2 regions of the Pseudomonas sp. S2_C11 genome follow, and region 2 is predicted to be linked to the other one. Evidence: predicted binding sites of a transcription regulator. Region 2 holds the regulator's gene; the other holds the start of a gene.
The links. Region 2 encodes FliA, which starts transcription of late flagellar genes. Its sites were predicted from a motif close to CTAAAGTTTNNNNNNNNNNNGCCGNTAA; they were not measured.

Region 1 (8,533 bases), 2.7 Mb from region 2:
AACTGGTAGTGATGGCTGATGCCTTCCGCCGCTCCTCAGCTACTCGTATCACTGCTGTTATTCCTTATTTTGGTTATGCCCGTCAGGATCGCCGTCCGCGTTCCGCACGTGTGGCTATCAGCGCGAAAGTCGTTGCTGACATGCTTACCGTAGTCGGCATCGACCGTGTTCTCACGGTTGATCTGCATGCTGACCAGATTCAGGGCTTCTTCGATATTCCGGTAGATAACATCTACGGCTCCCCGGTTCTGGTGGATGACATCGAAGATCAGCGCTTCGAAAACCTGATGATCGTGTCCCCGGATATTGGTGGCGTCGTGCGTGCACGGGCTGTTGCCAAGTCGCTGGGCGTCGATCTCGGGATCATCGACAAACGCCGTGAGAAAGCCAATCACTCTGAAGTGATGCATATCATCGGTGATGTCGAAGGGCGTACCTGTATTCTGGTCGATGACATGGTCGATACCGCCGGCACCCTGTGCCACGCGGCCAAGGCCCTGAAAGAGCATGGCGCAGCCAAGGTCTTTGCCTACTGCACACACCCTGTGCTGTCGGGCCGGGCCATCGAGAATATCGAAAATTCCGTGCTGGACGAGCTGGTGGTCACTAACACCATCCCGCTGTCCGCTGCAGCACAAGCCTGTGCACGTATCCGTCAACTGGATATCGCACCGGTTGTTGCCGAAGCGGTTCGCCGCATCAGCAATGAAGAATCGATCAGCGCGATGTTCCGTTAAGGGCCCTGCCCTTCGCGAAATGTCTCGTTGACGAAAAGCGCCCCGCCCCGGCATTCCTGTCGGGGCGGGGCTTTTTTGCCCATACCGTGTTCGGCGCTGGTCGCAAACGCCACTCGGTCATGGCTATTTTGGAGATACAAAATGAACGATTTTACTCTGAATGCTGAAGTGCGTTCCGACCTGGGGAAAGGTGCGAGCCGCCGCCTGCGTCGTCTCGCCGCTCTGGTTCCAGCTGTTGTTTACGGTGGCGACAAAGCCCCTGAATCCATCAGCATGCTGGCCAAAGAAGTTGCCAAACTGCTCGAAAACGAAGCGGCTTACAGCCACATCATCGAGCTGAACGTTGGTGGCACCAAGCAGAACGTCATCATCAAGGCGCTGCAGCGTCACCCGGCCAAAGGCCACGTGATGCACGCTGACTTCGTACGCGTTGTTGCCGGCCAGAAACTGACCGCCATCGTGCCTGTACACTTTGTTGGCGAAGAAGCTCCAGTGAAGAAAGGCGGCGAAGTTTCGCACGTTGTTGCTGAAATCGAAGTGACCTGCCTGCCAAAAGATCTGCCTGAGTTCATCGAAGTCGATCTGTCGAAAGCAGAAATCGGCACCATCATTCACCTGTCGGACCTCAAAGCTCCTAAAGGTGTTGAGTTCGTTGCTCTGGCACACGGCGATGACAAGGCTGTTGCCAACGTCCACGCTCCACGTGTTGCTGCAGAACCTGCCGAAGAAGGCGAAGCAGAGTAATTCACTCTGTCATGCCGGGGAGTGAGCAAGTAACATCGCGGACTGGAACGTAGCGAGAAAGCGGGCGAGAACGCGGAGTTTACATCCATGGTAAATGAGCATTTTTCGTCCACTTTCGCCGCTTTCCCCGATCGCGGCGATGTTATCCACCACTCCAAGGAAGGGCCCCTATCGTGACTGCCATCAAACTGATCGTTGGCCTGGGAAATCCAGGCGCTGAATACGAACAGACCCGGCATAACGCAGGGGCCCTTTTTGTTGAGCGCATCGCCCACGCACAGAATGTGAATCTCGTGGCCGATCGCAAATATTTCGGCCTGACCGGGCGCTACTCGCATCAGGGTCAGGATGTTCGTCTGCTGATTCCCACCACCTACATGAACCGCAGCGGCCAGGCCGTGGCGGCACTCGCCGGTTTCTTCCGCATCAAGCCTGAAGAAATCCTCGTGGCGCATGACGAACTCGACTTGCCTCCGGGCGTTGCCAAGCTCAAGCAGGGCGGCGGCCATGGCGGTCACAACGGGTTGCGCGACATCATTGCGCAACTGGGCAATCAGAATACGTTCTACCGCCTGCGGCTTGGCATCGGCCACCCGGGCGTTGCCAGTATGGTTTCAAATTTCGTCCTGGGTCGTGCGCCACGCGCCGAACAGGAAAAACTCGATGCCAGCATCGACTTTGCCCTCGGCGTGCTGCCGGATATCCTCGCCGGGGAATGGAACCGCGCGATGAAAAACCTGCACAGCCAGAAGGCCTGACTTTTACCCGAGGGGAAACACCATGGGATTCAATTGCGGCATCGTCGGCCTGCCTAACGTCGGCAAGTCCACCCTGTTCAACGCCCTGACCAAATCCGGTATCGCGGCGGAGAACTTCCCCTTCTGCACCATCGAGCCGAACAGCGGCATCGTGCCGATGCCGGATCCGCGCCTGGAAGCGCTGGCGGCCATCGTCAATCCCAAGCGCATCCTGCCGACCACCATGGAATTCGTCGACATCGCCGGCCTCGTCGCCGGTGCCTCGAAAGGTGAAGGCCTGGGCAACAAGTTCCTGGCCAACATCCGCGAAACCGACGCTATCGCTCACGTGGTGCGCTGCTTCGAAGACGACAACGTGATCCACGTGTCCAACAGCGTCGACCCGAAACGCGACATCGAAATCATCGACCTGGAACTGATCTTCGCCGACCTCGACAGCTGCGAGAAACAACTGCAGAAAGTCGCGCGCAACGCCAAGGGCGGTGACAAGGACGCCGTGGTTCAGAAGGCTCTGCTCGAGCAACTGATCGCGCACTTCACCGAAGCCAAACCGGCACGCAGCCTGATGAAGAACATGAGCGCGGACGAGAAAGCCGTGATCAAGGGCTTCCACCTGCTGACCACCAAGCCGGTCATGTACATCGCCAACGTTGCCGAAGACGGTTTCGAGAACAACCCGCACCTGGACGTGGTCAAGGCCATTGCCGAAGAAGAAGGCGCCATGGTGGTTCCGGTGTGCAACAAGATCGAAGCGGAAATCGCCGAGCTCGACGACGGCGAAGAGAAGGACATGTTCCTCGAAGCGCTGGGCCTGGAAGAGCCTGGCCTGAACCGCGTGATCCGCGCCGGTTACGAAATGCTGCACCTGCAGACCTACTTCACCGCCGGTGTCGAAGAAGTCCGCGCCTGGACCGTCAAGGTCGGTGCCACCGCACCACAGGCCGCCGGCGTGATCCACACCGACTTCGAAAAAGGCTTCATCCGTGCCGAAGTCATCGCCTACAACGACTTCATCCAGTACAAGGGCGAAGCCGGCGCCAAAGAAGCCGGCAAATGGCGCCTGGAAGGCAAGGATTACATCGTCAAGGACGGCGACGTGATGCACTTCCGCTTCAACGTCTAAGCAACAGCCGCACAAGAAAAAGCCGCGTTTGATACGCGGCTTTTTTGTGCCCGAAAGATTGTTAAAAGATCGCAGCCTTCGGCAGCTCCTACAGATGTACATCTATCCCATGCAGGAGCTGCCGAAGGCTGCGATCTTTTGATCTCAAGCTTTTTTAGTACGCGGGAGAAAGATCGCCAACACACCAAACAACGGCAGGAATGAGCAAAGGAAATACACGTACTCAATCCCGTGCACATCCGCCAGATGCCCGAGCAGCGCCGCGCCAATCCCGCCGAAACCGAACATCAGGCCGAAGAAAATCCCGGCAATCATCCCGACATTACCCGGCACCAGTTCCTGCGCGTACACCACGATCGCCGAGAATGCCGACGCCAGAATGAAGCCGATCACCACGCTGAGAATGCTGGTCCAGAACAGATCGACATGCGGCAGGATCAGGGTGAATGGCGCCACCCCCAGGATGGAAAACCAGATCACTGCCTTGCGCCCGATCTTGTCGCCGATAGGCCCGCCGAAGAACGTCCCCGCCGCCACTGCGCCCAAAAACAGGAACAAGTGCAATTGTGAACTCGCCACCGACAGGTCGAACTTCTCGATCAGGTAGAAGGTGAAGTAGCTGGTGAAACTGGCCATGTAGAAATATTTGGAGAACACCAGCAGCCCCAGGACCACCAAGGCACTGGTCACCCTGCCCTTCGATAAGCCGTGCGTCGCGGCTTGGCCGGCCTTGAGCTTGAACAAGTTGAGGTGATTGGCGTACCAGCGGCTGATGCGGTACAGCACGAACAGCGCAAACACCGCGAACAGCCCGAACCACGCCACATTGCCCTGGCCGAAGGGAATGATGATCGCCGCCGCCAGCAATGGGCCGAACGCGGAGCCGGCATTGCCGCCGACCTGAAAGGTCGATTGCGCCAGACCAAACCGGCCGCCCGAGGCCAGCCGGGCAACACGCGAGGCTTCCGGATGAAAAGTCGACGAGCCAATGCCGATCAGCGCCGCCGCCAGCAGAATCAATGGGAAGCTGCCGACCACCGACATCATCAGAATGCCGATCAACGTACACACCGTGCCCGCCGGCAACAGCCACGGTTTGGGGTGGCGATCAGTGTGGTAACCGACCCACGGCTGCAACAGCGACGCGGTCAACTGGAAGGTCAAGGTGATCAGGCCGACCTGGGTGAAGGTCAGGCCATAGTTGGCTTTGAGCATCGGGTAGATCGACGGCAGGACCGACTGGATCAGGTCATTGATCAGATGCGCCAGCGCCACCGCGCCGATGATGCGCATCACCAAGGGGCTGCTTTGCGGAGCAGCGGTCGCCGAGGCAGCGGCGGTCTGAACGTTGCTGATAGCCATGGAAAATTCCGGACAGCAGATGGGTGCCCGCAGGCAGGTGCGTCAATGTGCCATTTTTCGGTGCGCTCGCGCTATCCCCTTAGCCAGCTAACTAACCAACATTCCTATCTCGCGTAGGAGCTGGTGGCGAAGGTGATAGCTCAACGCCATGGTCTGAATCTTGCCTTGCTTCTGCCCTTGAACACGATCGCCTTACAAAGGCGCTCGACAATGGGAAGTTTCGCTACAGAGCCGGCCTACAGAGCGGGCGAGGGTGAACTTTCGAGGCCTTTTAGAGGGCACAGGTCGCAGCCGAAAGGTTCGCGATGCACGCCAATGGTGCGTGGTGTCCAGAGGAGTCATGAGGCATGCAGGCTTTCCTTTCACCGGGGATCAATTTGCTGGGGCGGTTTGGCTTCGCAGGTAAATTCCAATTGTTGTTTCTGCTGTTCATTCTGCCGCTGGCCGGCAGCCTGTTGATGATCGGCCATGACTATCGCGAGAAGCTCAATCTGATCTCGGGCGAACGTGCCGGCGTGCGTCAGCTGCTCGCGCTGGATGCGCTGGACAACCTGCTCGCCGCTCAACGCGACCGCGCCGCCCGCTGGCGCGCCACCGAGACCAATCGTCAGCCTACACCGGCCACCCTCGCCGCCATGGCCGCCTTCGACGGCGTGCAACCGGCGGTGCTGCAAGCCACCACGGAGCTGGGCAATGCCCTGAACCAGCAAGGCGCCGACGGCGCAATCCTCGAACGCTTTCAGGCGCTGCAAACCGCACTCAATGGCCTTGATTCGAAAAGCTTGAGCAGTGTCGGCTGGTGGCCGGACGGTTATGACCGCTTCACCAATGCCTTGGGCGCGCTGCAAGCCTTGCGCGAGCAGATCGTCATGGACAATCGCCTGACCCTTGCACCGTGGCTGGAAACCTACCTGCTGACGCAGATTTCCACGCAGCACGCGCCGGACCTGATCGAGCGGGTCGGCCGTCTCGCCGCAGTCGGCCAGGCTTCGGTCGTCTCCGGTCAGTTCACCCTGCAGAGCCGCCTGCAGTTGCGCGACCTGCGCAGCCGCATTGGTGACGCCCGCGAGCAACTGGTGAAAACCGCCGGCCTGCTGGAGGCGCGTCTGCCAGCCGAGCTGCAAGCTTGGGCCGGCCAGTATCACGACAGCCTGAAACACCTCGACAGCGGCCTGAAAGTCCTCGACGACGGTGTGTTTGGCGGCAGCATCAACCTCAAGCCAGAGGACTTCGAACGCAGCCTCGACGCGCTGCTCACCGACCTCGCTTCCCTGCGCCAGCAATCCCTGGTCGCGCTGGATCAGCGGCTCGATGCGTATTACAGCTCGGCGATCCGCCAGTTCATTGTTGTCGCCGCAATCTTCGGTTGCCTGCTGTTGGCCGCGTTATACCTGTTCGTTTGCCTGCAAGCCTCGATCCGCCGTAGCGCCAGCGGCATCACCTTGCTCGCCGAAGCCTTGCGCGACGGTAACCTGAGCCTGCAAGTGCCGGTGGTGGGGCGCGATGAGCTGGCAGCGATCAGCACCGCGCTCAACGTCGCTGTGGTGCAATTGCGCAGCAGCATGCTTGGCGTCGACCACGAGACCTCGCAGTTGAGCAACGCGGTGCGCAGCCTCAACCAACACTCCAGCGGCGCCCTGAGCGAAGTCGAGGCGCAGCAGTTGCAGATCAGCCAGATCGCCGCTGCCGCCACGCAATTGGCCGCCACCTCGCAAGGCGTCGCGCAAAGTTGCGAACAGGCCTCCGGCAGCGCCCAGCAAACCCGGCGCATCGCCGCCGACAGCAGCCGCGACAGCCAGCGCACCACGGCGAGCATTCAGCAGCTCAATCAGCGCCTGAACGACACCGCCGCCGCGCTCGGCCGGGTCAGCGAGCAAGGCCAGCAGATTCAACTGGTCGTGGACACCATTCGCGGCGTCGCCGAGCAGACCAACCTGCTCGCGCTCAACGCCGCCATCGAGGCCGCCCGCGCCGGCGAACAGGGTCGCGGCTTTGCCGTGGTCGCCGACGAGGTGCGCAGCCTCTCGCAACGCACGCAATCGTCCACCGCGCAGATCGCCGGCACCGTCGACAGCCTGCGCGCCACGGTCAACGAAGCGGTGAGCCTGATGGAAGCCGCCTGTGGTCAGGCGCAATCGGATGCCGAGGCAGTCACCGGACTCGGCGAACGCCTGGGAGAAATCGCCAGCGCCGTACAGAGTGTCACCGACACCCTGGCGCAAATCGCCACAGCGGTTGAAGAACAGGCCAGCACTGCCGACGAAGTCAGCGGCAATATCCAGCAGGTCGATCAAGCGGCGGTGCGTTTGCTCGAAGGCGCACGCGCCGTAAACCTCGCGGCGGACACCTTGAGCCAGGGTAGCGAGGCCCTGAGCGCCAATACCGCCAGATTCCAACTGCGCTGACGCCCTCCCCGGCCCCGATTTTCGGGGCTGGAGGATAAGCAGTTGAAAACAGGAAGAAATATTTTCGATTTACGCTTGACGCTTTGCCATTTCAGGGGAATAATGCGCGCCACTTGGCTACATAGCTCAGTTGGTTAGAGCATAGCATTCATAATGCTGGGGTCCGGGGTTCAAGTCCCTGTGTAGCCACCAAGTACTAAAAACGGCTTACCGAAAGGTAGGCCGTTTTTTTATGCCTCGAGAAAAGTCCTTTTCCTCCCGCTCCCTGCATGCAATTCAGATGCCTCCGTAAGAAAAAAGTAGATCTCTGGTACGAAACGGATCTTTCGTAGCATCAGCCACCTGTCGCTCTCTCCCCGAATCGCTCCTATACCGACAAGCTCCCCTGGCTCGATTCAGCGCCATACAGGGAGTTGGCATGCCTCAATACAAATACCTTCTCGACGATGACTGGTTATTAAATCCGTATAGCGGTGGCAGGGCCTGGTTTACTTTGCTTCCACCGAAAGCGCCGGAGCCGGTGTACATCGAGAAGGATGAGTGGCCTGCGCCCAAGCCACGCGAAGACAGGGTCTTTGCCAAGTCCTGCACGCCGGACAACTGGTGTCGCACGGACGCTGGCACTGCCGAGGAGCCAGCCAGCAACTTCGGCAAGATCATGGTCGCCGGCGCCATGCTCATGCCCTCCGCCAGTACCGCGGTCGCGACGGCGATAGGTGCTGACCTGGCTTTGGGGCGTCTGGCCGGCGGCGGGATTTTGCAACAGCGCCTGAACTGGGCCATCCGTGGCGCCGGCGGGCCGGCCAGCGTCTTTGTGCTGGGAATGCTGCCGAGCAAAATGGCCGACGGCACGCTTCACACCGACGAAGAACTACGCCGCATGAGCCGCGCCACCACGCGCGTGCGCTTCCAGTTTCGTCGTGATGCCGAAGGTGTTCTGCGGGTCTACGGCATCCACTCCGGCGCCTCTGGCGACGACGCCGTACGCACGGTGAACGTCAAGTGGAACGCCGACAAGACCGCCATGGAGGCCAAGCTCAACGGCATCACCATTCTCTGGACGCCGCAACGCGGGCCGTTGGGGTCGATGCCTCCGCTGGTTTATCCCGACCACGGTGAGGCACTCGACCCGATCCTCGTCCACCCGATCCCGGACAACACCGATAGCCAGATTGAGGGTCTGCCGGGCGAGGATGTAACGGCCGAGGATTGTATTCTGGTGTTCCCGGCGGACACCGGGCTGAAGTCGTTGTATGTGGTTTATTCAAGGCCGGCGAGGCAGACGCCTGGGATCGTTACGGGGGTGGGAGAGGATGTGGCGGGGATATGGCTTGCGGGGGCTGATTCGGACGTGGGGGTTCCGATTCCAACAGACGTTGCCAACTCTCTACGAGGACGAGAATT
Region 2 (8,533 bases):
GGGAAAACCGGTGGATCGCACTCAGTTATTCAATACAGCACGCACCAACGTTGCCGACCTCAGTCGAGGCAATCTGGGCGTGCCGTTGTTGCTGCTGGTCATGCTGGCGATGATGATGTTGCCGGTACCGCCGTTCCTGCTCGACGTCTTCTTTACCTTCAACATTGCCCTGTCCATCGTCGTCCTGCTGGTCTGCGTGTACGCGCTGCGGCCGCTGGATTTCGCCGTGTTCCCGACGATTCTGCTGGTGGCGACGTTGCTGCGACTGGCGCTGAACGTGGCCTCGACGCGGGTGGTAATGCTCCACGGTCAGGACGGCCATGCCGCGGCCGGTAAGGTGATTCAGGCGTTCGGTGAGGTGGTGATCGGCGGTAACTACGTGGTCGGTATCGTGGTCTTCGCGATCCTCATGATCATCAACTTCGTCGTGGTGACCAAGGGTGCCGGGCGGATTTCCGAGGTGAGCGCGCGCTTCACCCTCGATGCGATGCCCGGCAAACAAATGGCGATCGACGCCGACCTCAACGCCGGTGTGATTGACCAGAACCAGGCCAAATCGCGCCGTCAGGAAGTCGCCCAGGAGGCGGAGTTCTACGGTTCGATGGACGGTGCCAGCAAGTTTGTCCGTGGTGACGCCATCGCCGGCCTGCTGATTCTGTTCATCAACCTCATCGGCGGCATGGCCGTGGGTATCTTCCAGCACGGCATGAGCTTCGGCGATGCGGGCAAGGTTTACGCCTTGCTGACCATCGGTGACGGTTTAGTGGCGCAATTGCCATCACTGTTGTTATCTACAGCAGCGGCGATCATGGTGACCCGCGCTTCCGGCTCGGAAGACATGGGCAAGCAGATCAATCGCCAGATGTTCGCCTCGCCGAAAGCACTGGCCGTGGCCGCTGGTTTGATGGCGGTGATGGGCCTTGTGCCGGGCATGCCGCACTTCTCCTTCCTGAGTATGGCGGCGCTGGCTGCGGGCGGCGCTTACCTGTTCTGGAAAAAGCAGAACGTTGCCAAGGTCGTGGCGCTGGAAGAGGTCAAGCGTCAGCAGGAACTGCTGCCGTCGCCGGCCCGCGCCATGGAAACCAAAGAGCTGGGCTGGGACGACGTCACGCCGATCGACATGATCGGCCTCGAAGTCGGCTATCGCCTGATTCCGCTGGTAGACCGCAATCAGGGTGGGCAATTGCTCGCGCGGATCAAGGGTGTGCGCAAGAAGCTCTCGCAGGATCTGGGCTTCCTGATGCCGACCGTGCACATCCGCGACAACCTTGATCTGGCGCCGAGCGCGTATCGCTTGACGCTGATGGGCGTGATTCTCGCTGAGGCCGAGATCTACCCGGACCGCGAACTGGCGATCAACCCCGGCCAGGTGTATGGCTCGCTCAACGGGATCAACGCCAAAGATCCGGCTTTCGGCCTGGAGGCGGTGTGGATCGAAATCAGCCAGCGCGCCCAGGCGCAATCACTCGGCTACACCGTGGTCGACGCCAGCACCGTGGTCGCCACGCACTTGAACCAGATTCTGTACAAGCACTCCAGTGAGCTGATTGGCCACGAGGAAGTGCAGCAACTCATGCAATTGCTGGCCAAGAGCTCGCCGAAACTGGCGGAAGAGCTGGTGCCGGGCGTGGTTTCGCTGTCGCAGTTGCTCAAGGTCCTGCAAGCGCTGCTCGCCGAGCACGTGCCGGTGCGCGACATTCGCAGCATCGCCGAAGCGATCGCGAACAACGCTGCCAAGAGTCAAGATACCGCCGCGCTGGTCGCCGCTGTGCGGGTCGGCGTATCCCGTGCAATCGTCCAAAGCATTGTAGGCACTGAGTCCGAGCTGCCTGTAATCACATTGGAACCAAGGTTGGAACAGATATTGCTCAATAGTCTGCAGAAGGCAGGACAAGGCTCGGAAGAGGGCGTTCTGCTGGAGCCGAGCATGGCCGAGAAGCTGCAACGTTCGTTGATCGAAGCGGCCCAGCGTCAGGAAATGCAAGGCCAACCGGTGATCCTGCTGGTAGCCGGCCCGATTCGCGCGATGCTCTCGCGTTTCGGCCGCCTCGCAGTGCCAGGGCTGCATGTACTGGCCTACCAGGAAGTACCGGACAACAAGCAAGTGACCATCGTTGCGACAGTAGGGCCCAACGGCTGAGGTAGTGGTTTATGCAAGTTAAGCGTTTTTTCGCCGCCGATATGCGTCAGGCCATGAAGCTGGTTCGCGATGAGCTGGGCGCTGATGCCGCCATCATCGGCAACCGCCGCATTGCCGGCGGCGTCGAGTTGACGGCGGCTCTGGATTACAAATTGTCGGCGCTGGCGCCACGGGTTCCGAACATGGAGCTCGAAGACGAGCTGCGCAAGACCCAGTCGCGCATCGTCACCGCCCAGGCCGAGCTGAGCCTGCGTGGCGAAGCCGACGGCAACACCAATCAGCAGTTGTTCGCCGGGCTGCCGTTGACCGCAGGCCTGCCGCTGACTGCTGCCGAACCGCTGAGCGAGCCGACCTACGCCGCACCGACGCGCCCGGCCGCAGCGCCTGCGCAGGCCTCGGCGGGTGTCGATCCGCGTGCACTGGATTCGATGCGTTTTGAATTGAACAGCTTGCGCGAGCTGATGGAAGTGCAGCTCGGCACCCTGGCCTGGAATCAGCTGCAAGGCAGCCGTCCGGCCCAGGCCAATCTGTATCGCCGTCTGCAGCGCATCGGCCTGTCCGGCCCGCTGTCGCGCGATCTGTTGGCGATGATCACCGATATCGAAGAACCCCGTCAGGCCTGGCGCATGCTGCTGGCGCACCTGGCGCGGATGATTGCCGTACCGGAAGTCGAGCCGCTGGAAGAGGGCGGTGTGATTGCCATGGTCGGCCCCGCCGGCATGGGCAAGACCACCACGCTGGCCAAGCTTGCCGCGCGTTATGTGCTCAAGTACGGCGCGCAGAACGTTGCGCTGGTGAGCATGGACAGCTTCCGCATCGGCGCGCAGGAACAATTGAAAACCCTCGGGCGCATCCTCAACGTGCCGGTAACGCACGTCGATCCGGGTCAGTCGCTGGTGCAGGCATTGGATCCACTGCTACGCAAACGCGTGGTTTTGATCGATACTGCCGGCCTGCAAGCCAGTGATCCGGCGTTGCGCATGCAGCTTGAGAGCCTGGCCGGGCGTGGCATTCGCTCAAAAAATTATCTGGTCCTGGCAACCACCAGCCAGAAACAGGTTCTAACCGCCGCTTATCACAGTTACAAGCGTTGCGGGCTGGCCGGCTGCATCCTGACTAAACTGGATGAAACGGCCAGTCTCGGCGAAGTGTTGAGCCTGGCGATCAGTCATGAATTGCCGGTCGCGTATCTGACCGATGGCCCACGGATTCCGGATGATCTGCATCTGCCGCGCCGTCATCAACTGGTCAGCCGCGCCGTCAGCGTGCAAATGCAGGAAGAACCCAGCGAAGAAGCCATGGCTGACATGTTCGCTGATATCTATCACAGCCCGACCAAGCAGGTTGGCTGAGGTAATCATGAACAGTTTTTGTACCTACATCGATGGTCTGCCACGCATTGTTCCGATCAGGAACGCGCAGCCAGTAATGTGGCCTCCGTCTATGCAAGACAAGGTAAAGAAATAACATGGGCAGCATGCATCCCGTACAGGTGATCGCGGTGACCGGCGGCAAAGGTGGCGTCGGCAAGACTAACGTGTCAGTGAACTTGTCGCTGGCGCTGGCAGAGCTTGGCCGTCGGGTCATGCTGCTGGACGCCGACCTGGGCCTGGCGAACGTCGACGTTCTGCTGGGGCTGACACCCAAGCGCACACTGGCCGACGTTATCGAAGGCCGTTGCGAACTGCGCGACGTGCTGTTGCAAGGCCCGGGCGGGATTCGCATCGTGCCGGCGGCCTCCGGCACGCAGAGCATGGTGCACCTGAGCCCGGCGCAACATGCCGGCCTGATCCAGGCGTTCAGCGACATCGGCGACAATCTCGACGTGCTGGTGATCGACACCGCTGCGGGTATTGGTGACTCGGTAGTCAGTTTCGTTCGTGCCGCGCAAGAGGTGTTGCTGGTGGTCTGCGACGAGCCGACTTCGATCACCGACGCTTACGCGCTGATCAAGTTGCTCAACCGCGACTACGGCATGAACCGCTTCCGCGTGCTGGCCAACATGGCGCAGAGCCCGCAAGAAGGGCGCAACCTGTTCGCCAAGTTGACCAAGGTCACGGATCGCTTCCTCGACGTCGCCCTACAATACGTCGGCGCCGTGCCATACGACGAAAGCGTGCGCAAGGCAGTGCAGAAGCAGCGCGCCGTCTACGAAGCCTTTCCCCGTTCCAAGTGCGCACTGGCCTTCAAAGCCATCGCCCAGAAGGTCGATACCTGGCCGCTGCCCGCCAACCCGCGCGGGCATCTGGAATTTTTCGTCGAGCGTCTCGTGCAGCAAACCGCAGGGCCTGTGATATGACCGCCAGTGGCATGAATCTTTACAAAAAGTCGGCGCGTGACGCGCAATACGAATTGATCGAGCGTTACGCGCCACTGGTCAAGCGCATTGCCTATCACTTGCTGGCGCGCCTGCCGGCCAGCGTGCAGGTCGAAGACCTGATCCAGGCCGGGATGATCGGTTTGCTGGAAGTCTCGACCAAATACGACGCCAGCAAAGGCGCCAGTTTCGAAACGTACGCGGGCATTCGAATCCGCGGCGCGATGCTCGATGAAGTGCGCAAAGGGGATTGGGCACCACGCTCGGTTCACCGTAATACCAGGATGGTCAGCGACGCGATTCGCTCGATTGAAGCTAAAACCGGCCGTGACGCTAAAGATCACGAGGTTGCGGCCGAACTCCAATTGAGTCTCGACGATTACTACGGGATTCTGAATGACACCTTGGGCAGTCGCCTGTTCAGTTTCGACGACCTCTTGCAGGACGGCGAACACGAAGGGCTGCACGAGGATGGCGCCAGTGCTCATATGGAGCCGTCACGCGATCTGGAAGATGAACGCTTTCAGGCGGCGCTGGCGGACGCGATTGCCAATTTGCCGGAGCGTGAGCGACTGGTGTTGGCGCTGTACTACGACGAAGAGCTGAACCTCAAGGAAATCGGTGAAGTCCTTGGCGTCAGTGAATCGCGGGTCAGCCAGTTACACAGCCAGTGCGCGGCCCGTCTGCGGGGGCGTTTGGGGGAGTGGCGAGCGCGCTGAAGGCAGTGTGGGGACACTGCGAAACGAGGCTGGTGCGGTGATAAGCGGCGCCGGTCTCGATCCGTTGTGCTCCAGACAAACTTTAAGTGCTGCGCCGATTGATTGAAGTGGCGCGTCCAGGTGCTGGGCGCGTTTAAGACTGCTTGGAGGTCGAATTGAACAAAGACATGAAAATCCTCATCGTTGATGACTTCTCAACGATGCGGCGGATCATCAAGAACCTGCTGCGCGATCTTGGGTTCACCAACACCGTCGAGGCCGACGATGGCACCACTGCCATTCCGGTGCTCAACAGCGGCAGCATCGACTTTCTGGTAACGGACTGGAACATGCCGGGCATGACCGGTATCGACCTGCTGCGTCACGTGCGCGCCGATGAGAAACTCAAGCACCTCCCGGTGTTGATGGTGACTGCTGAAGCCAAGCGCGAGCAGATCATCGAGGCCGCTCAGGCCGGTGTGAACGGTTACGTAGTCAAACCTTTCACGGCTCAAGCGTTGAAAGACAAAATCGAGAAGATTTTCGAACGCATCGGCTGATGAATGCGCGGGGGAGCTATGGAGCATAACGAATCATCACAGGGCGATTTCGAATCGACCCTGAAAAAACACGCGGTCGAACTGGTCGAGAGCCTTGAAAAAGGCAAGTTCGGCGACGCGGTGCAACTGATCCATGAGCTCAATCAGACCCGTGACCGCGGCCTGTATCAGGAAGTGGGCAAGCTCACACGTGAACTGCACAGTGCGATCGTCAATTTCCAGATCGATCCGCACATGCCGCAGGCCGAGGAAGTGTCGCAAATCACCGACGCCACCGAACGCCTGGGCTATGTGGTCAAGCTGACGGAAGCCGCGGCCAACCGCACCATGGATCTGGTGGAAAGCGCCACGCCGGTGGTCAACAGTCTGGCTGATGAAGCGCAGACGTTGAGCGCCGATTGGGGCCGCTTCATGCGTCGCGAGGTCGGGGCTGAAGAGTTCCGTGAACTGGCGCGCCGGGTCGACGGTTTTCTGTCACGCAGCAGCACGGACAACCGTGCGGTGTCGAGCAACCTCAACGACATCCTGCTGGCTCAGGATTACCAGGACCTCACAGGTCAAGTGATCAAGCGTGTGACCCAGCTGGTCACCGAAGTCGAAAGCAATCTGCTCAAACTCGTGCTCATGGCCAGTCAGGTCGACCGCTTTGCGGGCATCGAACATGACCGCGCCGCAATGCTTGCTGAAAAAGATCCACAAAAACATCTCTCGCAGGGTGAAGGTCCGCAGATTCATGCCGATAAACGAGAAGACGTTGTGTCCGGTCAGGACGATGTGGACGATTTGTTATCCAGCCTTGGATTCTAGAGTTTCGGAATTCGGGTTTTTTGGGTTTTTAGACCTGTAGGAGCACCCCATTAATGAGCTTCGGCGCCGATGAAGAGATCCTTCAGGATTTCCTGGTTGAGGCCGGCGAGATTCTTGAGCAACTGTCCGAACAACTGGTCGAGCTGGAAAGCCGTCCGGATGATGCAGATCTGCTCAATGCAATTTTTCGCGGTTTCCACACTGTAAAAGGGGGCGCCGGCTTCCTTCAGCTCAATGAGCTGGTGGAGTGCTGTCACATCGCCGAAAACGTCTTCGACATCCTGCGCAAGGGTGAGCGTCGCGTTGATGCAGAACTGATGGACGTGGTGCTCGAAGCACTGGACGCGGTGAACAGCATGTTCAGCGAAGTCCGTGAGCGTGCACCGATCACCGCTGCCACGCCGGAACTGCTGGCCGCACTGGCGCGTCTGGCCGAACCGCAATCGGCGGATGAAGCCCCGGCTTCGCCGGTTGCCGAGATGATCGAAGAACTGGTCGTTGAAAGCGACTCCTCGGACGACATCACCGATAACGAATTCGAACAACTGCTGGACTCGCTGAATGCCGTCAAGGCCCAGGCCGAGGCTCCGGCCGCTGCTGTGGCGCCCGCGCCGGTTGCCGACACGGCGGCGAGCGATGAAATCACCGACGCCGAATTTGAATCGCTGCTCGATCAGCTGCACGGCAAGGGCCAGTTTGCTGTCGATGCGGTCGCTCCGGCGGCACCAGCAGCGCCGGCTGCTCCGGCCGCGCCTGCTGCGGGTGACAGCTCGGACATCACCGACGACGAATTCGAAGCCTTGCTCGATCAGTTGCACGGCAAGGGCAACTTCGCCGTTGACGCGCTGGAATCGGCCATCGCTTCGGCCCCGTCAGCACCTGCTGCACCGGCAGCCGCTGCGGCCGGCAGTGATCTGATCAGCGATCACGAATTCGAATCGCTGCTCGACGAATTGCACGGCAAAGGCAAGTTTGACGCCAGCGCTGCGACTGCCGGCTCCGTGTCGAGCGTCGCCACGCCAACGGCGAAAGCTCCGGCTGCCGCTGCTGCGCCGAAGCCTGCCGCCAAGCCTGAACCGAAAGCCGAGGCGCCGAAACCGGCCGCCGCTGCTGCACCGGCTCCGGCCCGTGCGCCAGCTGCTGCCCCGGCAGAAAAGCCGGCCAGCGAAGCGGAAACCACCGTGCGCGTCGACACCGCGCGGCTCGACGAGATCATGAACATGGTCGGCGAGCTGGTGCTGGTGCGTAACCGTCTGGTGCGCCTGGGCCTCAACAGCGGCGACGAAGCCATGTCCAAGGCCGTGTCGAACCTCGACGTGGTCACCGCTGACCTGCAGACCGCCGTGATGAAAACGCGGATGCAGCCGATCAAGAAGGTCTTCGGGCGCTTCCCGCGCCTGGTTCGCGACCTCGCGCGTCAGCTCAAGAAAGAGATCAACCTGGAACTGGTGGGCGAAGAAACCGACCTCGACAAAAACCTTGTCGAGGCCCTCGCCGACCCGCTGGTCCACTTGGTGCGCAACGCCGTCGACCACGGCATCGAGTCGCCGGAAGAACGCGAAGCATCGGGCAAGGCCCGTGGCGGTCGCGTGGTGCTGGCGGCCGAGCAGGAAGGCGACCACATCCTGCTGTCGATCTCCGACGACGGCAAAGGCATGGACCCGAACGTCCTGCGTTCGATCGCGGTAAAACGCGGTGTGATGGACAAGGACGCCGCCGATCGCCTGAGCGATACCGAGTGCTACAACCTGATTTTCGCCCCGGGTTTCTCGACCAAGACCGAGATCTCCGACGTGTCCGGCCGTGGTGTCGGCATGGACGTGGTGAAGACCAAGATTTCCCAGCTCAACGGTTCGATCAACATCTACTCGACCAAGGGCCAAGGCTCGAAGATCGTCATCAAGGTGCCGCTGACCCTGGCGATCATGCCGACGCTGATGGTCATGCTGGGCAATCAGGCGTTTGCGTTCCCGCTGGTCAACGTCAACGAAATCTTCCACCTCGACCTGTC

Region 1: the regulator FliA is predicted to act here: its motif matches at 4,878-4,905, upstream of AB4N48_RS02300 (methyl-accepting chemotaxis protein).

What each region holds. Positions count from the first base shown of each region.
Region 1 covers NZ_CP162765.1:477,772-486,304, reverse strand. The annotation lists gene AB4N48_RS02325 (ribose-phosphate pyrophosphokinase) at 1-737, shown strand, start outside; gene AB4N48_RS02320 (50S ribosomal protein L25/general stress protein Ctc) at 879-1,481, shown strand; gene pth (aminoacyl-tRNA hydrolase) at 1,655-2,239, shown strand; gene ychF (redox-regulated ATPase YchF) at 2,262-3,362, shown strand; gene AB4N48_RS02305 (MFS transporter) at 3,507-4,724, opposite strand; gene AB4N48_RS02300 (methyl-accepting chemotaxis protein) at 5,072-7,129, shown strand; tRNA gene AB4N48_RS02295 (tRNA-Met) at 7,245-7,321, shown strand; gene AB4N48_RS02290 (S-type pyocin domain-containing protein) at 7,548-8,533, shown strand, end outside.
Region 2 covers NZ_CP162765.1:3,691,106-3,699,638, reverse strand. The annotation lists gene flhA (flagellar biosynthesis protein FlhA) at 11-2,140, shown strand; gene flhF (flagellar biosynthesis protein FlhF) at 2,152-3,492, shown strand; gene fleN (flagellar synthesis regulator FleN) at 3,609-4,439, shown strand; gene fliA (RNA polymerase sigma factor FliA) at 4,436-5,176, shown strand; gene AB4N48_RS16695 (chemotaxis response regulator CheY) at 5,344-5,715, shown strand; gene AB4N48_RS16690 (protein phosphatase CheZ) at 5,734-6,522, shown strand; gene AB4N48_RS16685 (chemotaxis protein CheA) at 6,576-8,533, shown strand, end outside.